DNA from 2 places in the Massilia sp. X63 genome. Region 2 is predicted to be linked to the other one. Evidence: riboswitches for the same ligand, from Rfam matches in the RefSeq annotation. Region 2 holds a riboswitch; the other holds the start of a gene.
What was found. Region 2 has a riboswitch for thiamine pyrophosphate ahead of thiC (phosphomethylpyrimidine synthase ThiC). Riboswitches for the same ligand answer to the same signal wherever they lie in the genome.
Positions count from the first base shown of each region.

Region 1 (5,605 bases), on a different contig from region 2:
GAGCCGCTTCATCGCGTTCGGGAAGGCATGGCGCAAGCCGTCGATTACCTGGAACAGCGACAGGTCGGCATAGGTCGGCTTGTCGCCCACCAGCCAGTCGCGCGGCTCCGGATTGCTGAGCAGGCGAGAAAAATAGCCGAAGAACTTCGGCAGGCGGGTCTCGATGAAGTCGGCGGCGCGCCGCTGCGCTTCCGGCTTCTGGTCTTCGTAGTAGAGCGAGGTGGCGATCGGATGGTGGGTGTCGTGGATCTCGGTGACCAGGTCGGCGATGGTCAGTTGCAGCTGGTGGGTCCAGAGACGGCCGGGATCGGTGCGCGGCGCCAGGCCGTGCTGCTCGCCGAGGTACAGCAGGATGTTGGCGACCTGGCCGATGGTCAGTTCGCCCGCGCGCAGGAACGGCGGGGCGAACGAGGGATGGGCTTCGGTCTCGAGCGCCGACAGCAGCAGGTCCATGCCGCCCTCGCGGCGCGACACGTCCACGTACTCGGCCCCGGCTTCCTCCAGGGCAAGGCGAACGAACTCGCCGCGTCCCTGGATACCCGGCCAGTAAAAAAGTTCATACGCCATCTTGCACCTCCGGTCTGGTTCGGTCTGGCGCAATTATCGATGATGAATCGGAAGCGTGTCGCCGCACAAACATGGTAATCTTGTTTGCCCGTCAGGCGAAAACAAAAAGTCGCAAACGACACAAAGTCATCTACGAGAGAGACACCATGAACGCAACCTTTCCCGGTTTCCTTCACCTGACCCTGACACGTCCCGGTTCCAGTTAGCAATCCCGGCTATTGCATGGCAGAATGTGATTTCTGACGTGCAAGCCCGTCATCCCGGCGGGCATCGAAGATAAAGACGATGGCGCCATCCCGGCGCCAGCAACTTTACGCCGACCTATGCCGACTGGAGCGCTCCCATGATCTTCGCTCACCTGACCAAGCACTGGATTGCGCGCCGCAGCCAGTACACCCCCGCGTCCTGGATCCTCAGCATCGTGCGCAGCCTGCGCGTGCTGCGCTACTGGCGCGAGCACCAGGCCCTGTGCCGCCTCGACCTGGTGCGCCGCTTCGTCGCGGCCGCGCCCAACGACGACCTGTTCCACCACCTGAGCCACCGCAACTACCTGTCCAGCGACCTGAGCGCCCGCCAGCGCGTGCAGTGCGTGCTGTCGCACTACCGCTTCGAGGACGCCGCCTTCGGGAATGCCTACCACCAGGCGGTCTACGGCGGCGGCGGGCTCACGCTCTGGCAGCACCTGTCGCAGGACGACAAGGGCGAGCACAGTTTCCTTCTGCGCCTCGAGATGGCGCCGCGCCACGACGCCGAGGGCGACCTCACCATCTCGCTGGTCGCCGACGGCAATTACCTGCACCGCCTGTCCTATACCTGGGTCGACGGCCAGCTGGCCGGCGTCGACCTGCCCACCGTGCCCTTCGTCACGCGCAACCAGGGACGCTGGACCGACTCCGGCGCCGCCTTCGACGCCTTCGAAGCCGCCTTCCCCAACAACTCGCCGAGCTTTTTCTGCTTCGCCGCGATGCAGGGCGTGGCGCAGGCGCTGGGCATCGACCAGGTGGTGGCCATCAAGTGCACCTCGCACATCGCCTACAATCCGCTCGACGTGAAGCACTTCGAGAACGCCTACGACGGCTTCTGGAAGATCCTCGGCGGCATCGAGATGCCGGGCCGCAGCTACCTGATCCGCCTGCCCTTCTACCTCAAGCCGCTGTCCGAGATGCCGTCCAAGCACCGCAAGCGCGCCGCCCAGCGCCGCGAATTCTGGCGCGCCATCGGCGACTCCACCCGCAGCATCCTGCTGCGCCACATGGCGCCGGCCGCCAGCAAGCAGACCCACGCGGCGACCGCGCCGGCCACCGCCGAGGCCTGACCCGGCGCCACGCCCTGGCGCGGCCGCCGGCGCGGAGGCGCGACTGACGCCGGGCAAGCCCGCCATTGCCATTCCCACCACACCCGTCCGGGTCCGTGGTACACTGCCGCCTCGCTAGGGGTCCTGGCGCGCGCACACAGCGCGCTGCCGGGTGAGAGATACCCTTCGTACCTGATCTGGATAATGCCAGCGAAGGAAAGCGCAACGCAGTTCCCATTCTTGTTTGCCCTTCCCCCACGTTGGCTCCGGCTTTTTTATTAAAAGCAGCGCGCCATGCTCGACGTGGCGCGCGATAACGAGCAAACCATGACTTCCAAGCTGAAACAGTCCGTTCTTGCCTGCGCCATCCTGCAGGCTTTCTCCACTACTGCATCCGCACAACAGACCGAGGCCGTGCCCTCGGTCGTCGTCACCGGCAGCCGCTGGGTCGCCAGCGACCGCGCCGGCATCGGCGGCTTCAACGACACGCCGCTGCTCGACACCCCGGCCTCGATCACCGCCATCGAACGCACCCGGATGCTGGACCTGTCGATCCGCAACGTGACCGACGCGGCGCGCTACGACGCCTCGATCGGCGACGCCTACAACGCGGTCGGCTACGCCGAGCAGTTCTCGATCCGCGGCTTCGCTCTCGACAACGCCAGCAGCTACCGCAAGGACGGCATCGCGATTCCCGCCGACGCCCAGATCCCGCTGGAAAACAAGGAACGCATCGAAGTGCTGCGCGGCCTGGCCGGCCTGCAAGCCGGGGTCGCGGCGCCCGGCGGCATGGTCAACTTCGTCACCAAGCGCCCGACCGATGCGCCGCTGCGCTCGGCCCTGCTGGAAGTGAGCGAGCGCGGCACCGTGCACGGCGCGATCGACCTGGGCGGCCGCAGCGAGGACCGCCGCTTCGGCTATCGGCTCAACGCGGCCGCCGAGGACATCAAGTCCTATGTGCGCGGCGCCGATGGCGAGCGCCAGTTCGTGTCCGGCGCCTTCGACTGGCAGATCACGCCGAGCGCCCTGCTTCAGCTCGACCTCGACCACCAGCACAAGGCGCAGATCACGGCGCCCGGCTACCAGCTGCTGCGCAACGAAGTCCTGCCGACCGGCGTATCGGCCAAGACCCTGCTGAACGACCAGCCCTGGACCAAGCCGGTGGCAACCGACAGCAGTAACCTGGGCCTGCGCTTCGAATACCGTCTGAATCCCGGCTGGACCGCGACGGTCAAGGCCAACAAGCACTGGTTCAAGCGCGACGACTATACCGCCTTCCCCTACGGCTGCAGCAACGAGGGCGACGGCTACTATCCGGGCTACTGCGCGAACGGCGACTACGACGTCTACGACTACCAGAGCGTGGGTGAGCGCAAGTCCCCGTGGGGCGTCCAGGCGATGCTGCAGGGCCGCCTGGATACCGGCGCGGTGCGCCACCAGCTGACGGTCGGCGCCGCGCTGTCGGAACGTCACGACAGCTACGGCGAATACGTCTACGACTACGCCGGCTACAGCAACATCTGGCACAACCGGGCCGTCGACCCGGCTCCGGGCAACCCGCGCACCGGCCCGGTGATGGAACGCCGCAGCGACCGCGAGACGGCGCTGTTCGCGCAGGATGTGGCCACCCTGTCCGACAAGCTGACGCTGCACGCCGGCCTGCGCTGGGTAAAGCTCAAGCGCGACGAGCTGGCCGAGATCGAGCAAGGCTGGGTGCATGCGAAAGACAGCTTCGTGCTGCCGAGCGTGGCGCTGGTCTACGCGCCGGCGCGCGACTGGCGCGTCTACGGCTCGCTGAGCCACGGCCTGCAGCATGGCGGCATCGCCGAGATGGGCACCGCCAACGAAGGCAGCGTGCTGCCGCCGGGCCGCTCGAAGCAGGTCGAGGTCGGCGTCAAGGGTGTGGTCAACAACGCGATGATGCTGTCGGCCGCACTCTTCGACGTCAAGCAGGGCCTGGAGTACGTCGACGCCGCCAATGACTTCGTGCGCGCCGGCGAGCAGCGCCACCGCGGCCTCGAACTGGCGGCCCAGGGCAAGCTGAATCCCGACCTGAACTACAGCCTGTCGCTGATGGCGCTCGACGCCGAGCAGAGCGGCACCGGCGACGCCAGCGTGGAAGGCAAGCGCGTGACCAACGTGCCGGAATTCCGTTCGACCGCCTGGCTGGAATACGCGGTGCCGGCGGTCGCCGGCCTGAAGGTCGACGCCACCTGGCAGTACGCCGGCAGCAAGGCCTTCGATCCGGCCAACCGCGCGATCGTGCCGGGCTACCACGTGGCCGCGCTGGGCGCCTCGTACGCGCTGCGCGTGGGCGGCGTCGCGACCGTCCTGCGCGCCCGCGTGGACAATGTGTTCGACAAGTTCTACTGGCGCGACGTGACGCAGTCGCTGGGCGGCTACCTGCTGCCGGGCGCGCCGCGCACCTTCCGGGTGTCGGCGCAGTTCGACTTCTAGGTGGTCCTGTAGGGTGGCCGGCGCAGCCGGCCACCCTCCGATATGGGATTCCTCAGTCGGCCAGTTCCGCCAGCTTGCCCAGGCAGCGCCGCTGGAAGCCATTCAGGCCCGCACTGACGAAGCTGTCCTCCGGCTCGATCACGCCCGCGTCGAGCAGCAGGCGCAGCTTGGCGATGCGGTCGCCCTGGGCCAGGGCCTGCGCCAGGTGCGGCGCGTCGGCCTCGCCCACGCATGCGATCGCCTCGACCACCTCCGGCGGAAAGTCCCAGTGCTGCGCGATCACCGACGACAGCCGGCGGCTGGCGGCGAACAGTTCCAGCCCGAAGCTGCCCGCCCTCGGCACCTTGCCTTCGCAGATGCGGTCGGCCACCTGGAACGCCACCTGCAGCCCGACGTTCTGCATCAGGCCGGCCAGGTAGGATTCGAACACGCCCGCCGACAAGCCCGGCGCCATCACGCTGGCGGCAAAGGCACAGCGCTCGGAGTGGCGCCAGACGTTCGGGGCCACCTGGCGCGCCACGCCCTGCACCTTCACCCGGACCAGCGGCCGGATCGCAATCCGCGCCAGCAGCATGCGCAGGCCGTTCAGGCCCAGCATCGTGACCGCGCCCTCGAGCGTCTCGATCGGCTTGGCCGGGCGATAGTAGGCGCTGTTGGCCTCGCGGATCACCTCGGCCACCAGCACCAGGTCGCGCCCCACCTCGGCCGACAGCGCGGCGGTGGAGATGTTCTCGTCCGACAAGGCGCCGAGCAGCTGCGACACCAGTTCCGGCACGCGCGGCACCAGGCCGGACGCGTTCTCGGGATCGTCCGCCAGGCCGCGCACCCGGTCGAGGACCTGTTGCTCCAGCTCCGGACTGGCGGTGGTGCCGCTGGATGCTACCAGCCAGCGGTAGAACGCGGCATCGACTTCCGCCGCCATGTCTTGCTCATCCGCTGCCGCAGCCAAGCCTGCGCTCGCCGCGTTAGCGGTTTCCTTCTCCGTACCGCCCAGCAGGCGGCCTATCCATTTTTTCACAGCGCACCGCCGTCTTTGATATAAACAGAGAAATCTATTTTAATGCCATAAAGCAACAAATGCTAATTCGAAATCGCTTTCTCTTAGACCTGCATCAATAGCACGGGCCGATCGGCCCATCAGCTGGCCCGCCCCAGCAGCGCCTCCACCGCGCCGATCCGCTGCGCCAGGCTACCCTCGAGCAGGACGTAGGGAATCGCGCGCGCCTGCAGGGTCTCGAGCAGCATCCGGTGCACGTTCTGGCGCACCGCTTCCGATTCGCGCTGCAG
Region 1 is NZ_JBFTEF010000007.1:102,962-108,566, forward strand. It holds gene AB3347_RS15430 (glutathione S-transferase) at 1-567, opposite strand, end outside; gene AB3347_RS15435 (DUF535 family protein) at 911-1,882, shown strand; TPP riboswitch at 1,989-2,097, shown strand; gene AB3347_RS15440 (TonB-dependent siderophore receptor) at 2,189-4,318, shown strand; gene AB3347_RS15445 (HDOD domain-containing protein) at 4,371-5,240, opposite strand; gene AB3347_RS15450 (AAA family ATPase) at 5,456-5,605, opposite strand, start outside.
Region 1: linked by a shared signal. The riboswitch ahead of AB3347_RS15440 (TonB-dependent siderophore receptor) and the one ahead of thiC (phosphomethylpyrimidine synthase ThiC) in region 2 are both predicted to bind thiamine pyrophosphate.

Region 2 (5,605 bases):
TCACGGCGACAACGCCGATCTCCTGCAGGATGCGGGCCTGCACCGGATCGTCGCTGCAGTAGACCATCACGTCGAAACCCTCGCGCACCAGCACCTCGGCGGCCTTGATGGTCTCCGGCATCTGCGGGAACAGGCTCTTTTCGTCGCCCAGCACTTCGAGCTTGACGAGCTTGCGCCCGCCCAGCAGTTCGCGCGCCATCTGCAGCGTGTAGACCGCGTCCTTGGCGGTGTAGCAGCCGGCGGTGTTGGGCAGGATGGTGAATTCATCGGGGGGCAGCACGTCCAGCAGGCTGGGCGCGTGCGGGTCCTGGCCGATGTTTACGCGGCGGATCGCCACGGTGACGATCTCGGCGCCCGCCGCCAGCGTAGCCGCACGCGTCTGCGCCAGGTCGCGGTACTTGCCGCTGCCGACCAGCAGGCGCGAGCCATACCGGCGGCCGGCGATGGTGAGGCTATCTTTTTCTTCAACTACGTTCATTGCTATCTCCATGTTTTGTAGGGTGGGCGGGTCTCCCGCCCACGCGGTGATCGTTGGCAGCGAGATCATCCGGTACGAAACCGGAGGCGCCTCCTGTCACCGCGTGGGCGGCGAAGCCGCCCACCCTACGGAAAACCTTAGCCGCCGCCGATGGCGCGCACGATGTCCACCCGGTCGCGGGCTTGTAACTGCCGCTGCGGCCACTGAGCGCGCGGCACCACTTCGCGGTTGACCGCCACGGCCACCGCCTGCTCCGCCACGCCGATCTGGCCGGCCAGGTCGAGCAGCGAGTGCCCGGCCGGCAGGCAGTAAGGCACGCCGTTCAGTTCGATCTCCGTCATCAGACCTCCCGGTATAGCTTGGCGCCGCCGCGTACGAACTCGATCGCCTTTTCTTCCATGCCGGCGGCCAGCGCGCTTTGTTCGGCCACGCCCTTGCCGGCGGCGTACTCGCGCACTTCCTGGGTGATCTTCATCGAGCAGAAATGCGGGCCGCACATCGAGCAGAAATGGGCTAGCTTGCTCGATTCCTTGGGCAGGGTCTCGTCGTGGAAGGCGCGCGCCTTGTCCGGGTCCAGGCCGAGGTTGAACTGGTCTTGCCAGCGGAACTCGAAGCGCGCCTTCGACAGCGCGTTGTCGCGCATCTGCGCACCCGGATGGCCCTTGGCCAGGTCGGCCGCGTGGGCCGCGATCTTGTAGGTGATGATGCCGTCCTTGACGTCCTGCTTGTCGGGCAGGCCCAGGTGCTCCTTGGGCGTGACGTAGCACAGCATGGCGGTGCCGTACCAGCCGATGGTGGCGGCGCCGATGCCCGAAGTGATGTGGTCGTAGCCGGGCGCGATGTCGGTGGTGAGCGGTCCCAGGGTGTAGAACGGCGCCTCGCTGCAGTGGTCCAGCTGCAGGTCCATGTTCTCCTTGATCAGGTGCAGCGGCACGTGGCCGGGGCCTTCGATCATGGTCTGCACGTCATGCTTCCAGGCGACTTGCGTGAGCTCGCCCAAGGTGCGCAGTTCGGCCAGCTGGGCTTCGTCGTTGGCGTCATAGATCGAGCCCGGGCGCAGGCCGTCGCCCAGGCTGAAGGACACGTCGTAGGCCTTCATGATGGCGCAGATCTCTTCGAAATGCGTGTACAGGAAGGATTCCTTGTGGTGCGCCAGGCACCACTTGGCCATGATCGAGCCACCGCGCGAGACGATCCCCGTCAGCCGCTTGGCCGTCAGCGGCACGTAGGCCAGGCGCACGCCGGCGTGGATGGTGAAGTAGTCCACGCCCTGCTCGGCCTGCTCGATCAGGGTGTCGCGGTAGATCTCCCAAGTGAGTTCCTCGGCTTTGCCGCCGACCTTTTCCAGCGCCTGGTAGATCGGTACCGTCCCGATCGGCACCGGCGAGTTGCGGATGATCCATTCGCGCGTCTCGTGGATGTGCTTGCCGGTGGAGAGGTCCATCACGTTGTCGGCGCCCCAGCGGATCGCCCAGGTCATCTTCTCCACTTCCTCGCCGATCGAGGACGTGACCGCCGAATTGCCGATGTTGGCGTTGACCTTCACCAGGAAATTGCGGCCGATGATCATCGGCTCCACTTCCGGGTGGTTGATGTTGGCCGGGATGATGGCGCGGCCGCGCGCCACCTCGTCGCGCACGAACTCGGGCGTGATCTCGCACGGCACCGCGGCGCCGAAGGACTGGCCCGGATGCTGGCGCGCCAGCAGGCCGGCCATGCGCTCGCCCAGCGGGCCCGATTCGACCAGCGCAGCCAGGTATTCCTTGCGGCGCAGGTTCTCGCGCAGGGCGACGAATTCCATCTCGGGCGTCACCAGCCCAGCGCGCGCGTAGTGCATCTGGGTGACGTTGCGCCCGGCCCGCGCGCGGCGCGGCGTGCGCTGCAGCTCGAAACGCAGGGCCGCCAATGCGGGGTCGAGCAGGCGCGCCTGGCCGTAGCTGGATGTCGGTCCCGGCAGCTCGAGCGTATCGCCGCGCTCGAGGATCCACGGCAGGCGTGGCGTCGCCAGCCCGCGGCGCACGTCGATCCGCGCGGCCGGGTCGGTGTACGGTCCCGAGGTGTCGTACACGAACAGCGGCGGATTGGCTTCGCCGCCGAAGCCGTCGGGCGTGGGCGACTGCGCGATCTCGCGCATCGGCACGCGGATGTCGGGCCGGCTGCCTTCGATGTAGACCTTGCGGGAATTCGGGAAGGGTTCGATCGCCGCTGCGTCGACTGTGGCGGTCGCGGCTTCAAACTTGAGTGCTGCGTTCATGTGGCTCCTTTGCGGAGCCAGCAAAGGAGTGTGCCAGGTGCGGCCGGGCGGGCGCGTGCGCGCCCTGGCCGTGTGTTCTGGCTGCTTCCCTTCGCTGGCATTATCCAGATCAGGTTCGGAGGGTATTTCTCACCCGCGTGTCGTGTTTGCGACAGCAGGACCCCTAGCGTGTGCCGCCTACCGGGTTCCCGGAGGCAGCGGGCCGGATTATAGCGCGGACTGCTCTATAATGGTTCTTTTCGCAAAACGCTTTTTTGCGTTTCCAACGCATTTAATATCCTTTAGTTGACCACATCATGGAACTTGCCAAGTCTTTCGAGCCCGCAGACATTGAACAATACTGGCGCACCGAGTGGGAACAGCGCGGTTACTTCACCGCCACCATGGAGGACGGCAAGCCGTCGTTCAGCATCCAGCTGCCGCCGCCGAACGTGACGGGCACCCTGCACATGGGCCATGCCTTCAACCAGACCATCATGGATGGCCTGACCCGCTACTACCGCATGCGCGGCTATAACACCGCCTGGATCCCGGGCACCGACCACGCCGGCATCGCCACCCAGATCGTGGTCGAGCGCCAGCTCGACGCCCAGAAGATCTCGCGCCACGACCTCGGCCGCGAAGCCTTCGTCGAGAAGGTCTGGGAGTGGAAGGAAAAGTCGGGCAACACCATCACCGGCCAGATGCGCCGCATGGGCACCTCGCCCGACTGGAAGCGCGAATACTTCACCATGGACGAGACCCGCTCGAAGGTCGTGTCGGAAGTCTTCGTGCGCCTGTACGAGCAGGGCCTGATCTACCGCGGCAAGCGCCTGGTCAACTGGGATCCGGTGCTGGGCACGGCGGTCTCGGACCTGGAAGTCGATTCGCAGGAAGAAGACGGCTCGATGTGGTACATCAAGTACCCGCTCGCAGACGGCTCGGGCCACCTGACGGTCGCCACCACCCGTCCGGAAACCCTGCTGGGCGACGTCGCCGTGGCCGTGGACCCGACCGACGAGCGCTACCTGCACCTGCACGGCAAGCTCCTGAGCCTGCCGCTGACCGGCCGCCAGATCCCGGTCATCGCCGACAGCTACGTCGACAAGGAATTCGGCACCGGCTGCGTCAAGATCACCCCGGCCCACGACTTCAACGACTACGCGGTCGGCCAGCGCGCCGGCATCAACCCGATCAACATCTTCACGCTCGACGCCAAGATCAACGAAAACGGCCCGAGCCAGTACCAGGGCCTGGACCGCTTCGCCGCGCGCAAGCAGATCGTCGCCGACCTCGACGCGCAAGGCCTGCTGGAACAGGTCAAGCCGCACAAGCTGATGGTGCCGCGCGGCGACCGCACCGGCGTCGTCATCGAGCCGATGCTGACCGACCAGTGGTTCGTCGCCATGAGCAAGCCGGCGCCGGAAGGCACCTTCAATCCGGGCAAGTCGATCACCGACGTCGCCCTGGAAAAGGTCGCGAACGGCGAGATCAAGTTCGTGCCGGAGAACTGGACCACGACTTACAACCAGTGGCTGGGCAACATCCAGGACTGGTGCATCTCGCGCCAGCTGTGGTGGGGCCACCGCATCCCGGCCTGGTATGACGACGAAGGCAACATCGTGGTCGCCCGCAGCGAAGAGGAAGCGCGCGCCAAGGCCGCCGAGCAAGGCATCACCGGCGCCCTGCGCCGCGACGACGACGTGCTCGACACCTGGTTCTCGTCGGCCCTGGTGCCCTTCTCGACCATGGGCTGGCCGGAACAGACCCCGGACATGAAGCACTTCCTGCCGTCCTCGGTGCTGGTGACCGGCTTCGACATCATCTTCTTCTGGGTCGCCCGCATGGTGATGATGACGACCCACTTCACCGGCAAGGTGCCGTTCGAGACCGTGTACGTGCACGGCCTGGTGCGCGACAGCCAGGGCCAGAAGATGTCCAAGTCGAAGGGCAACACGCTCGACCCGATCGACCTGATCGACGGCATCGACGTCGAGTCGCTGGTGGCCAAGCGCACCACCGGCCTGATGGACCCGCGCGCCGCCGAGAAGATCGCCAAGGCCACCCGCAAGGAATTCCCGGAAGGGATCGCGGCCTTCGGCACCGACGCCGTGCGCTTCACCATGGCCAGCTACGCTTCGCTGGGCCGCAACATCAACTTCGACCTCGGCCGCTGCGAGGGCTACCGCAACTTCTGCAACAAGCTGTGGAACGCCACCCGTTTCGTGATGATGAACACGGAAGGCAAGGACTGCAGCCAGCCGCAACCCGAAGACCTGTCGCAGGCCGACCGCTGGATCGTCTCGCTGATGAACCGCGTCGAGCTGGACGTGGCCAAGGGCTTCGCCGACTACCGCTTCGACAACATCGCGAGCAGCATCTACAACTTCGTCTGGTACGAGTACTGCGACTGGTACCTGGAGCTGGCCAAGGTCTCGGTCCAGCAGGGCACGGAAGCGCAGCAGCGCGCCACCCGCCACACCCTGCTGCGCGTGCTGGAGGTGGTGCTGCGCCTGGCGCACCCGATCATCCCCTTCGTCACCGAAGCCCTGTGGCAGGCGATCGCGCCGCTGGCCGGCAAGGGCGCCGGCGAGAACCGCGATTCGATCATGACCCAGCCCTACCCGCTGGCCGACACCTCTTTCGTGAGCGAAGAGGCGGAAGCCTGGATGGAGCAGCTCAAGGCCCTGGTCGACGCCACCCGCAACCTGCGCGGCGAGATGTCGCTGTCGCCGTCGGTGCGCGTGCCGCTGATCGTCGAGCCGGGCAGCGCCGAGGACCGTGCCCGCATGACGGCGTTTGCTCCCTACATCCAGTCGCTGGGCAAGCTGGCCGAGGTACAGATCGTCGACGCGCTGCCGGAATCGCCGGCGGCCGTGTCGATCGTCGGCACC
Region 2 is NZ_JBFTEF010000005.1:318,722-324,326, forward strand. It holds gene AB3347_RS12875 (thiazole synthase) at 1-478, opposite strand, end outside; gene thiS (sulfur carrier protein ThiS) at 616-819, opposite strand; gene thiC (phosphomethylpyrimidine synthase ThiC) at 819-2,732, opposite strand; TPP riboswitch at 2,802-2,907, opposite strand; gene AB3347_RS12890 (valine--tRNA ligase) at 3,029-5,605, shown strand, end outside.